4 regions of the Alteromonas pelagimontana genome follow, and region 1 is predicted to be linked to each of the others. Evidence: predicted binding sites of a transcription regulator. Region 1 holds the regulator's gene; each other region holds the start of a gene.
The links. Region 1 encodes sigma-54, which starts transcription at its own class of promoters, with help from an activator protein. Its sites were predicted from a motif close to GTTGGCACGNNNNTNGNNT; they were not measured.
Positions count from the first base shown of each region.

Region 2: flgA (flagellar basal body P-ring formation chaperone FlgA) is a predicted target of sigma-54. The motif match lies at 1,191-1,209, and genes of this name have one in related genera.
Region 3: glnA (glutamate--ammonia ligase) is a predicted target of sigma-54. The motif match lies at 1,768-1,786, and genes of this name have one in related genera.
Region 4: CA267_RS16875 (DUF1328 domain-containing protein) is a predicted target of sigma-54. The motif match lies at 1,648-1,666, and genes of this name have one in related genera.

Region 1 is NZ_CP052766.1:1,173,757-1,176,927, reverse strand. It holds gene rapZ (RNase adapter RapZ) at 1-67, opposite strand, end outside; gene ptsN (PTS IIA-like nitrogen regulatory protein PtsN) at 98-541, opposite strand; gene hpf (ribosome hibernation promoting factor) at 550-837, opposite strand; gene CA267_RS05385 (RNA polymerase factor sigma-54) at 868-2,355, opposite strand; gene lptB (LPS export ABC transporter ATP-binding protein) at 2,434-3,159, opposite strand; gene lptA (lipopolysaccharide transport periplasmic protein LptA) at 3,159-3,171, opposite strand, start outside.
Region 2 is NZ_CP052766.1:3,200,214-3,203,384, reverse strand. It holds gene CA267_RS14055 (CheR family methyltransferase) at 1-226, opposite strand, end outside; gene CA267_RS14050 (chemotaxis protein CheV) at 242-1,171, opposite strand; gene flgA (flagellar basal body P-ring formation chaperone FlgA) at 1,310-2,062, shown strand; gene flgM (flagellar biosynthesis anti-sigma factor FlgM) at 2,234-2,569, shown strand; gene flgN (flagellar export chaperone FlgN) at 2,579-3,010, shown strand; partial or broken gene CA267_RS14030 (IS982 family transposase) at 3,084-3,171, opposite strand, start outside.
Region 3 is NZ_CP052766.1:1,016,603-1,019,773, reverse strand. It holds gene CA267_RS04715 (Ig-like domain-containing protein) at 1-183, opposite strand, end outside; gene glnA (glutamate--ammonia ligase) at 289-1,698, opposite strand; gene typA (translational GTPase TypA) at 2,187-3,171, shown strand, end outside.
Region 4 is NZ_CP052766.1:3,828,931-3,832,101, reverse strand. It holds gene CA267_RS16885 (ferritin-like domain-containing protein) at 118-564, shown strand; gene yfbR (5'-deoxynucleotidase) at 626-1,270, opposite strand; gene CA267_RS16875 (DUF1328 domain-containing protein) at 1,708-1,884, shown strand; gene CA267_RS16870 (hypothetical protein) at 1,913-2,107, shown strand; gene CA267_RS16865 (efflux RND transporter permease subunit) at 3,057-3,171, opposite strand, start outside.

The sequences.
Region 1 (3,171 bases):
CTTCCAGCGCGCGCAGGGCGACAGATTTTCCTGACCCGGAACGCCCACTGATAATAATAAGCTTCAATGCCCATCTCCCTGTAAACGTAGTGACGGCTTATTTCAAGGCCGTCACTATATCATCGCTTGTGGTGGCTTTCCGAATTGCTTTAACTGTGTCTCTGTCACTAAGTTTAGAGGCAACCGTAGCTAATGTTTGTAGGTGTCCTTCAGTTTGTTCTTCTGGTACCAGTAATGCAAAGAAAATATCTACCGGTTTATTATCAATAGCATCAAAATCGATAGCGGGTTCAGTGGTAACGACAATGGCAACCACGCGATCCAGGCCCGGCAACCTGGCATGCGGTAACGCAATACCGTTTCCGATTCCAGTACTTCCCATACGCTCTCGAGAAAGCAACCCAGTGAGAACCGCAGCCTCTTCTACCTGAGGATTATTTTTGGCCGCTATACCACTGATGATTTCCAGGATGCGTTTTTTGCTATTGCAATGGACCGCACATTCAGTGCGGTCCATGCTGATTAGAGTTTGAATATCCATGACGGGCATTAGTGCTTTTTCAACTTTTCCTTGTGCTTGATAACTTGCCTGTCAAGCTTATCTACCATACCGTCAATTGCCGCATACATATCTAAGTTTTCCGCAGATGCAAACACCTCAGCACCGCTGAGATGCATGGAGGCTTCAGCTTTTTGGTTAAGTTTTTCTACGTTAAGTATTACATGAACATTAGATATGTGATCGAAATGACGCTCTAACTTGCTGAACTTTGTTTCGACATAATTACGCAAAGAATCAGTGATCTCGACATGATGACCAGTAAGGTTGATTTGCATATTTCGTCTTCCTTATTTTGAGCCGCCTTATCAGATAAGGCTTTTACGTTGGTTAGACGGTGGGATCGATAACGACTCCCGATATTTTGCTATTGTTCGCCGAGCAACTTTTATACCCTGTTCGGCCAACAATTGAGCAATCTTGCTGTCGCTTAGCGGCTTACTCGGTTTTTCTGCTGCCACCAGCTTTTTAATTAATGCGCGAATAGCGGTAGATGAGCACTCGCCGCCAGAATCTGTCGCCACATGGCTGGAGAAGAAGTACTTCAGCTCAAAAATCCCACGGGGCGTGTGCATGTATTTCTGGGTGGTTACCCGCGAAATAGTAGATTCATGCATGTCTACCATCTCTGCGACATCATTTAGCACCATAGGTTTCATCATTTCAGGGCCATGTTCAAAAAAGCCCATTTGCTGCTGAACAATACAGTTAGCCACTTTCAGCAATGTATCATTGCGGGATTCTAAGCTTTTTATGAACCATTTCGCCTCTTGCATATGAGAGCGAATGAACTGTGAGTCACTGCTGTTTCTCGAACGACGACTCATAGCGGCATACTGCTGATTCACACTTAGCTTTGGCAGGCTGTCAGGATTAAGCTCAACTGCCCAACGGCCGTTTTTCTTGGTAACCGACACATCCGGTATTACGTATTCCGGTTCTTTGGTTATTAAGGCGCTGCCGGGGCGAGGATTCAGCGTTTGCAACAAGCGCATGGCCTCGCGCAACTGATCTTCTTTAAGCTTCGATTTGCGCATCAACGTACGATAATCTTTGCTGCTCAACAAATCAGCATATTCATCGATGATCATTTTGGCTTCTTCCAGCCAGGGCGTATCAGGGGAGAACTGCTTTAACTGCACCATCAGGCATTCCCGCGGATTACGGGACCCAGAACCAAGAGGGTCGAACATTTGAATCCGCTTAAGTACACATTCAACTTCGTCTTCTTCGATAGGATCTTCCATATCTTCGTCGTTTACACTTTGTAGAATGTCTTCAACGGTGACAGTTAAATATCCCGATTCGTCTATGGAATCAATAATGGCCATAGCAATTGCACGATCGGTATCAGAAAAATGTGTCAGACGCATCTGCCACAAGAGATGATCCTGAATGTTATCTGTGGTCTCACCCTGAAAAACCTGTTCATCGTCGCCACCACTACCACCAGAAGAGGAAGACGCTGCGGGGGCAGAAGACGCGGAATAATATTCATCCCAGGTACTATCAATAGGAAGCTCGTCAGGCAGGTCGTTTTTCTCTAACGCTTCGCCGGTATCCATATTGTCCGACGGCGTACTTGCCGTTTCATTAAAGTCGTCATTGTCGAGATTGTTTTTCTCACCGACATCATCGTTCCCTTCATCCACCTCCAATAGGGGATTGGAATCCAGAGCTTCCTGAATTTCCTGTTGAAGATCCAGCGTCGACAATTGCAGCAGTTTAATTGCCTGCTGCAATTGGGGCGTCATAGTTAACTGTTGACTAAATTTTAGCTGTAAAGATGGTTTCATCTACGTCTTAATTTCAATGCTCGTGTACGCTTGCATCCGTTAATAAACAATAAGATATGCAGGTTCTTCATATCTTTACTATAGCCTGAATTGTTCACCAAGGTATACATCCCGTACTTTTTGATTACTTAATACCTGTTCAGCACTACCTTGAGCGATCAACTCGCCGTGACTTACAATGTAGGCTTCTTCACAGACGTCCAGGGTTTCACGTACGTTATGGTCTGTGATTAGGATCCCTATTCCACGGTCACGCAAATGTTGGATGATCTTCTTTATATCATTAACCGAAATCGGGTCAACTCCGGCGAAGGGCTCATCGAGTAAAATAAATTGAGGGTTGGCAGCCAGCGCGCGTGCAATTTCGACTCGGCGCCGTTCACCGCCTGACAAACTCATACCCGTACTATTACGTATATGGTTGATATTAAATTCATCAAGTAGCGCGTCGGCTTCTTCTTCCTGTTGTACAGAGGATAAGCCTTTCCGCGTCTGCAGGATAGCCATAATATTTTCATGCACTGTCAGTTTTCGGAAAATAGAGGCTTCCTGCGGCAAATATCCTATGCCTTTTCTGGCCCGTTCGTGCATGGGTTGATGGGTTAACTCGTTATCATCGATAAAGATTTTACCTTTATCTAATGATACGAGCCCTACTATCATGTAAAAGGTGGTGGTTTTTCCGGCACCGTTAGGGCCCAATAATCCGACAATCTGCCCGGTGGATACAGAAAGGCTGACATCTCGTACTACCTGACGGGATTTATAGGATTTCGCCAGATGACTGACGGACAAGGTGGCCATTACTTCTGTGAT
Region 2 (3,171 bases), 2.0 Mb from region 1:
TGGTGGTCATAGCATCTATAACAGATTGCAACAACCCGCGGTTTCCGCCTTGAATTGTAGCGTTAACAAGGGCATCTAAACTGTCATAATCATACTGATAAAGTAACGATGACAAGCGGCTGCGAACAAGATATTGTTTGTTATCACCTAATACGATGCCGCACTGCTGTTCCAGAAAGCGCCCAAATTGACGGTAACTTTCCAGCGACACTTCTTTATTTTTCAAACTATCGGCGCCTTTTTAACCGTTATTTTTGACCAGCCATTTTTGTACTGCTGTTGCCAGTTCATCCGGATGGAACTTGGCAATGAAGTCATCAGCTCCTACCTTTTGCACCATGGCCTGATTAAAAACACCACTTAACGATGTATGTAAAACCACATGAAGCTTAGACAGTTCCGGTGTATTTTTTATTTCGGCGGTTAGGGTATAACCATCCATTTCTGGCATTTCAATGTCAGAGACCAACACGCCCACCCGATTGGTAACATCGCCGGTTTCTGCCGCAATTTCCTTCAGGCGGTTCAGTGCTTCCAGACCATTTTTGGCGACTTCAATTTCCAACCCAATCGCGGTTAATGCCTTTTTAATTTGGCTACGAGCAACCGAAGAATCATCCGCAATAAAAATAATTTTATTTTCATTACCTTCTGTAGATAACGTAGCCGCTACATCCTGGCTTACTTCCGTATTTAGCGGGGAAATCTCATTTAATATCTTTTCTACGTCCAAAATTTCAATGAGTTCATTTTCAACCTGGGTAACAGCTGTTAAATAGCTCGCCCTGCCGGTACCCTGCGGAGGCGGCATTATAGCATCCCAGTTGGTGTTAATAATGCGCTCGACCGCACCTACCAGAAATCCCTGTACCGAGCGGTTGTATTCTGCAATAACAATAAAGGCAGAAGATAAATCCTCAATGCGTCGTCCGCCGGTGGCCATGCTTAAATCAATAACAGAAATAGTCTGCCCGCGGATATGCGCAATGCCTCTTACTAGTTTATTAAGCTTAGGAATCGCCGTTAGAGGCGGACACTGTAAAACCTCACGGACTTTAAAAACGTTGATACCAAACCTTTGTCTGCCGTTAAGTCTGAACAAAAGCAACTCTAACCGGTTTTGGCCTACCAACTGTGTCCGCTGGTTAACGGAGTCAAGAATACCTGACATACATTACCTCTACTTTAAATTGGGCACGATCATTGCGTTGAACCATATCACTAAATGATTAGCAGTAAAATCGCCAAAAAAGTGACACTTTTAACGTGCGGCGTACCGTCAGACTCTGCTCTCTTAATCATAGACAAAATGACACCAACTGAACATGAAAAAGTGAATATGCGCGAAATGAATATGAAAACGTCTTTCTTTGTCCCCGCCTTAATCGGCGCGTTATTGGTGAGCTTAACCAGTTTTACGGCTTTTGCACAGCCTGAGAAGAATAAACATAAAGATCTTCAAAACGGCGCCAAAGCTTATCTTCTTGAAGCCATCGGAGATCGACACAATCAGGATAACATCGTCATTGAGGTTGCTGATATTGATGATCGTATTGCTATACCTTCCTGCCCCACCGATTTTCAGTATCACGCCGATTCAGAAGCACTGGCTCAGTCTTATATTTCTGTTCGCGTAAGCTGCAAACAAAATGACTGGTATGTGTTTACCAACGCAAGAGTGCTGCGAACTCGCACAATTGCAGTTACAGCGGGAATGATAAGCCCGGGAACAGTATTAACTTCAGAAAATTTACGTTTGGCCGATATCGAAATTAATCGGTTGCGTCACACGGCGTATAACGACATCAAGCCCTTAATCGGCGCGCGAATGAAACATCGTGTACGGCAGGGCCAACCCATTCAAGCAAATATGTTATGCTTCGTTTGCGAAGGCGATCGTATTACTATTAGCGCTCAATTATCTGGCATGCAGGTAAAGACGGCAGGAATCGCTCAACAGGATGGCGTAATAGGTGATAATATTGAAGTATTAAACGCTAGCTCGCGCAAATCTGTTATCGCGGAAGTCGCCAGTGTGCAAGAAGTCGTGGTTCGTTTATAAAAGCGTTGTTATCCGTTAGCGTATGTTTTGGCAGCGTTTTGTCGGGTTTAAAATTTGCGTGATAAAATTAGTGGCTACGGCTCGCCAAGTAGACAAAAAATGTGCTAAAGAATAGGATAGCCCTGCCGATAACATATTCGAGGCGGTGTTATAGGTAGCGGATGAATAATTATGGCAATTAATAATGTAAATAGTGGGGCACCAAAAGCGCCACTGGATAATACGAAAATCAGTAATCAGCAACAACAGAATCAGGGTGCTGTTCAGCAGGAGGTAGCTAACAAAGCTGCAACCACCACGGCGCCTCGTCAGGATTCGGTTTCGCTGACTCAGTCTGCACAGCAATTAAATCAGGTGCAGAAGAAAAGTGCAGAAGCGCCAATTGATCAGGAAAAGGTCGATAAGCTTAAAAAGGCGATTCAAAGCGGCGAATATCGTGTCGATGCTGATTCTGTGGCGAAAAAGATCGCCCATTTAGAAGGCCAGGTTTTTGGCCTGAAATCTTAGAGGTAATTCATGGTGCAGTCACTTCAGTCAATGTTGGAGAATCAGGTAACTAACCTGGAAAAATTAGCCAGCTTGCTTGATCAAGAACTGCACCTTATTAGCTCACGAGATGCTGAAGCGCTAATGAATTTGCTTGAGGAAAAGGAGCAGACTCTTGAAGAAGTTCAGCGCCTGGATCTCGCAGTCGACAAGCAATATCAGGCATCAGCGGCTCAGAATGAAATATCGGACGATATTGACGCTCTGGTTGATGATGCGAAAAAGCTTGTAGATCAATGTAAGTACAAAACGACTATTAATCAAAAAGCAGTAGAACAGGGTCAGCTACGGTTGACACATCTGCGCAATTTAATGCTTGAAGTTCGCGCCAAAGAATCCCTCACCTATGATAAAAGCGGTAAACCTAAAGGCTCAGGCTTAGGAAAAGGCGTAAGCGCGTAATTTGAATCCACTGTGACGTGTGATCAACTCAGAGCACACAGCATTACGGATTAGTAAAAAACTCCAGATCGGCTTAAGCAACAACCATCGCATTGCGCTCAATGTCACTGATATTAAGGGATGGCTTGTTTTCTTTAAGACAATAAGCCACCAGACCAGCC
Region 3 (3,171 bases), 160 kb from region 1:
AGTGGTATTTTGAGTGGTCGCATCAAGTTCCACGGGTTCGCTGTTTTTAACAGAAGTGTCAGTATACAGAACGGTGCCGTCTTCAAGCTCCACTTTATAGAGTGGTTCTTGCTCAGCATGAGTGGCAAAAACTACTGCAGGTAGCACCAGTAGCAGTGTGGTAAAACGAAGCACTGTAATCATAACCGTAGCATAGTAGAAAAACCGTTAAACGTATATTAGTACAATCAGACAGTCACAAAAAAGCCCGCATAAGCGGGCTTGGTATCATTATGGATAACGAAGAGTTTATACGCTGTAGTACAAGTCAAACTCAACTGGGTGAGTAGACATCTTCAATGTAAGGACTTCTTCATATTTAAGCGCGATATACGCATCAATCATGTCATCAGTCATAACGCCGCCTGCTTTCAGGAAGTCGCGATCATTATCCAACGCTTGCAAAGCCATTTCCAGTGAATCGGCTACGGTTGGAATATCCTTCGCTTCTTCAGGAGGCAAATCATACAAATCTTTATCCATGGCGTCGCCAGGGTGAATCTTGTTTTTAATACCATCAAGACCCGCCATCATCATTGCAGCAAAGGCTAGATAAGGGTTGGCAGTTGGGTCAGGGAATCGCACTTCGATACGGCGCGCTTTGTCACTCGTAACGTAAGGGATTCGAATTGAAGCCGAACGGTTGCGGGCGGAATAAGCCAGCATTACCGGTGCTTCAAAGCCAGGCACTAAGCGCTTGTATGAGTTAGTCGATGCATTGGTGAATGCATTAAGCGCACGAGCATGCTTGATAATGCCGCCGATATAGAACAGCGCTTCGTCTGACAGACCCGCATATTTATCACCAGCAAAGATATTCTTTCCATCTTTAGAAATGGATTGGTGAACATGCATACCTGAACCGTTGTCGCCGACAATAGGCTTAGGCATAAAGGTGGCTGTTTGGCCATAAGCGTGAGCAACGTTATGGACCACATACTTATAGATCTGAATTTCATCCGCCTTTTTAACCAGCGTATTAAACTCACAGGCAATTTCATTTTGACCTGCGGTAGCCACTTCGTGATGGTGAGCTTCAATGCGCAGACCCATTTCTTCCATTACCAGACACATTGCTGCACGTGTATCATGCGCACTGTCTACAGGAGGTACAGGGAAATAACCGCCTTTGACACCAGGACGGTGAGCCATGTTACCGCCTTCAAAATCTTCACCTGAATTCCATTTTGCTTCTGCAGAATCGATCTTAAAGAATGAGCCTGCCATATCAGTGTGGAATTTTACATCATCAAACAGGAAGAATTCTGGTTCCGGACCAAAAAAGGCTGTGTCACCGATACCGGTCGACTTTAAGTATTCTTCCGCACGGCGCGCAACTGAGCGCGGGTCACGATCGTAACCTTCCATTGTATTTGGCTCAAGAATATCACACCGGATATTTACCTGCGTTTCTTCAGCAAACGGATCCAACACCGCTGTGGTTGGGTCCGGCATTAGGACCATGTCTGATTCGTTGATGCTTTTCCATCCAGAAATAGAAGAACCATCAAACATCTTTCCTTCTTCGAAGAATTCTTCGTCGACAAGGGATGCAGGGATAGATACGTGTTGTTCTTTCCCTTTAGTATCGGTAAAGCGTAAATCTACAAATTTCGCCTCACTCTCTTGTATCAGTTCTAATGCCTTTTCTACTGACATCGTGTCCTCCAGGTTTTTATGTAAAAATGCAGAGTGAAAATTTTCACCCCAACAAGATAAGAAATTTTGAAGCGATATTCATGCCAGCTGCACAAAAGCCCGCCCATCAAGCATAGCCCGAAGCGAATCCACCAATACAGAAATAATTCGCACCAATTTGGTGCTTGGTTGTTCCATAATCGTGCAAGCGGTGCGGCCGCTGATGTCTTAGACTAGAGGAATCTACAAACGATCGCTACTGCATTTGCAGATTCTACTGCCGCTTCTATAATTTACTGCTTACAGGAGATTTTCTGAACATGTCACAGATGGTGTCGGGTTTTGCTTTATACAGGTTCCTCGCGTAAAAATAATTCGTTAAAAAAAGATGCGCAAATGCAACGGATTTTCTGTACAATCCGCGCACATTTTTATTGTTCAGATCAAGCAATCAAATCTTCGCGGCATATCTCCTTGCACTCGCGCCGATTTAAACAGGCTCTAACTCCATGATTACCACTGATATTACGAAATTAAGAAACATCGCGATCATCGCGCACGTTGACCACGGTAAAACTACCTTGGTTGATAAACTGCTTCAGCAGTCAGGCACCCTGGAAAGCCGCGGCGAAGTCCAGGAACGAGTCATGGACTCTAACGACATTGAAAAAGAACGCGGCATTACGATTTTAGCTAAAAACACCGCTATCAACTGGAACGATTACCGCATTAATATTGTGGACACCCCAGGACACGCTGATTTCGGTGGCGAGGTAGAGCGGGTAATGTCTATGGCTGATTCTGTGCTGTTGCTGGTTGACGCTCAGGAAGGCCCAATGCCACAAACACGGTTTGTAACGCAGAAAGCTTTTGCTCAAGGGTTAAAGCCAATTGTTGTTATCAATAAAATTGACAAACCCGGTGCGCGTCCTGATTGGGTTATGGACCAGGTTTTCGATTTGTTTGACAACCTTGGCGCGACAGATGAACAATTGGATTTCCAGGTTGTTTATGCATCTGCTCTGAATGGTTGGGCATCTTTGGATGCTGACAAACAAGAGCCTGATATGACGGCGTTGTTCCAAACTATCGTCGATCAAGTAGAAGCGCCGCAGACGGATCCGAATGGACCGTTTCAGATGCAAATTTCACAGCTGGACTACAACTCTTACGTTGGCGTTATTGGTATTGGGCGTGTGGCCCGCGGTAATGTTAAAGTTAACCAGCAAGTCACGATTGTTACTGCTGAGGGTAAAAAGCGTAATGGTAAGGTAGGTCAGGTATTAGGCTATCTTGGTCTTGATCGTCATGATGTCGATTTGGCTCATGCCGGAGATATTATTGCTATTACCGGCCTTGGTGAACTGAAAATTTCCGACACCATTTGTGACGTGAATACCGTAGAAGCTTTACCGCCGTTAACGGTAGATGAACCCACAGTGACTATGACCTTTCAGGTTAATACCTCGCCGTTTTCCGGTAAAGAAGGTAAAT
Region 4 (3,171 bases), 1.7 Mb from region 1:
TTCAACATTACAAACTCATTACCGGTCTTACTATGGAACGTAGTGTGCATTGTATTCAACCGAAGTCTGCGAGATTGGCTGGCGTTTTTTCTTTTCTTTTGTATGTGGAGATTTCCTATGAGTAATCAAACACCCCAGGTTGACAAAGTAACTGACATAATCAAAGTAATGAATGGTGGGATAGAATTTTATCAGGACGGGATCGAAAAAGTGTCCCAGCAAAATTTGAAAGCGATGTTCACCAGAATGATTACCGAAAAGCAGGAAGCCATAGCCGCCCTTCAGCCCTACGCGGTTTCTGAACAAGGTGATGCAGAAACCGATTCTGACTGGACTGTTGATGTACGCAACATGTATACGAATCTTCTGGGCGCCCTGAGTTCGAATAAAGACCACACTTATGTAGACCAGCTTGAAGAAGTTGAAGACAAAGTTCTCGAAGCCATTGACGACGCACTGGAAGAAAACCAGCCCGCCAACTGCGCCACTGAGCTTCGCCGGGTCCGAGTTCGTATGCAGCAATGTCACGATGAAATGAAATCTTTACAGGATGCTACGGCGTAGACCTCAGGAAAATTACCCATGGCGAAAGGCGTCATGGGTAGGGTTAAACTTAAGCTCACAGTTATTCCGAAAGATGAAGGGTATTCGCTCTTTCTACCCAGTCCAAATCCCGTGTTTGTTCATCTAACGTCCCTTTTGCATCTTCTAAAAATACCTGACAGAAATAGTCAACGCACGGGTGAAGCTCACGATACTTTCCAAGCTGAATTTCCATTTCCTGCTTGGCGTTAGAAAATTCTCCGTTCGATTTAGACAGCTCGTAATCACATTTTAAATATGCACAAAGGACATCTGCAGCTTTCGCCAAGCGTACGTGGGCATCTTCTTTGTCCTGCTCAATAAGAGGCTGATAACGAGCCTGCAGCTTTTCAGGAAGCGTTTTAATCAGCATTGCCTCGAATCGGCGCTCCAGTTTTTTTATTGCGGTTGTCGTTTCAGGGTCGTGGTATTTAACCGGACTAGGAATATCACTCATTCCCGCTATCTCACTCCCTTCATGAAAAAGTGCCATAGATGCTACCCGATCAGGATCAATATCCTCTTCAAATACGTCCGCGGCAATGGCTCCCAACATATGTGCGACGACAGCAGCTTCATAAATATGGGTGGAAAGAATTTCATCCTGAAACTGCGCCATTAATGGCCAACGCTTTACGTTTTTTGCCCGCTGCATTAGCCCAATAAAGGCGGAATGATTTTTTGACATGGAAGGTCCTTGATGTTGGATGGCAAGATTATATCAAGATCGTCAGGGATATGGACAGGGAGAGATCGTGAATGATTTTTCGCGATAAGTGAAGATTTTTTAGTCGAACTGCTTAAGCATCCATGCTCCAGCAGAGCCATCAGGAAGGGTTTTACGGCGTTTCGATGATAAATTTTGTTTATTACTTAAGACTGCTGAATGTTTGTTCATTCATGCTCTTGCCCTCGATATATAGAGGAGAAGATGAGGATTAACTTAGGCGTCCCACCTTGTTAGCATCGTGTAAAAAGTGCATTCTTCTTGTAATAGTGAATAATAAAACTCACTACCTTTCGTGAAAAATTATTATTTAAGGATTAAAATCAAATGCTTGCAGATTTGGCACAGTTCGCGCATATCTTATTGTGAATTTACGGAAGCAATAAGAGGATTTACTTATGTTAGGTTGGGCTATTACATTCTTTATTATCGCCATTATTGCAGCAGTTTTTGGTTTCGGTGGCATTGCCGGTGCAGCTACAGGTATTGCTCAGTTTTTATTCTTCGTATTTGTCGCGCTATTGGTCATTTCGCTTATTGCAAATGCGTTACGCGGTAAATCACCTAGAGTTTAAGATTAATTAGGATAAAGGAGAAAGGAATATGATGACATATAAAGCATTTTTAAAAACTTTGATGGTTGCTGGGTTCGCTCTGTCTCTTAGCGCCTGTGATCAGGGCCCTGCGGAGGATGCAGGTGAAGAGTTAGACGACGTGGTAACTGATACGGGTAACGCTGTGGAAGACGCTTGTGAAGATGCTAAAGAAGGCATGGACACAAAAGACCAGGATTGCTAATTGAAATACGATAAAAAAACCAGGTTTTTACCTGGTTTTTTTATGACCGCATGTTCCAGTTCAAAACGAACTAGAGTAAACCCCAGATAAACAATATAACTTGCCAAACCGCTTTTCCAATTTGCTGCAAACATTATACTGATCCACACTGATGTCTGATCAGCTCAGAAACAGAGGAAACCATTTATCTCTTTTCGGGCGCGGCTTTTTTGCGCTGAGTGAGCACAGCCTTGCCGATTAGAATGATGGCCAATCGTGAAAAAGGGTCAGCCGCGCGATGAGACTAAAGAAAGAGAGAGTTTATTCCTCGGGGCTAAGCTGAACCGTATAATCAGCAATATCTACTTTCAATAACGACGATTCTTGTTCCTCTGAAATGTCAGGACGTCTATCAAAGATGGTCAGCAGGGAATACGCGAGGAATAAAGATATAGTACAACAGATGAAAAACGCCAACCAAACTTTGGCAGAAGAGGAATGGCTTGTGAAGAAATAATATCTATCTTTTAATTTACTCGTTTTAGATGCTCCCACGCGCTTTCCTTTAATACAGAACTCCGTTTCCAACCCCAAAATTTATACTTATTTTCAGGAAAGTACAAGCCTCTTAACTCACGGTTCAGGTTTTACGTTCACCCTGCTCGTTAGCGAAAACCATTGAGGTTAAATTACGGCGATCAATGAACACGGTGCCCTGCCCCAGGCTTTCAGCTGGCTATTCTCGCGTAAATAGCGGTACCTTAAGCACAACCGCAGAGGCAGGCTGTTTAACAAATTGAGGAACACTAGCCTTTATCTGGCAGCATTTCACGGAAACAGTCATAGGGTTATCTAACACTTCATCAATGACTTTAAATTCTTCTTTCGAAGTCAATCAATCATTTTAAATGCTCTTTTTCGGCAATCTTTGCTTTGTACTCGCTCAATTTTATCTTCCCGACAAGAGAGCTTAATTGCTCTCTCTGGAACTTTGCTGCGGCTTATTGGGCCTGGCAACTAACCAGTTTAATAGCGCCGGCAGTAACGTAAGGTCGGTAATTAAAGCAAATATCATTGCCGTAGCG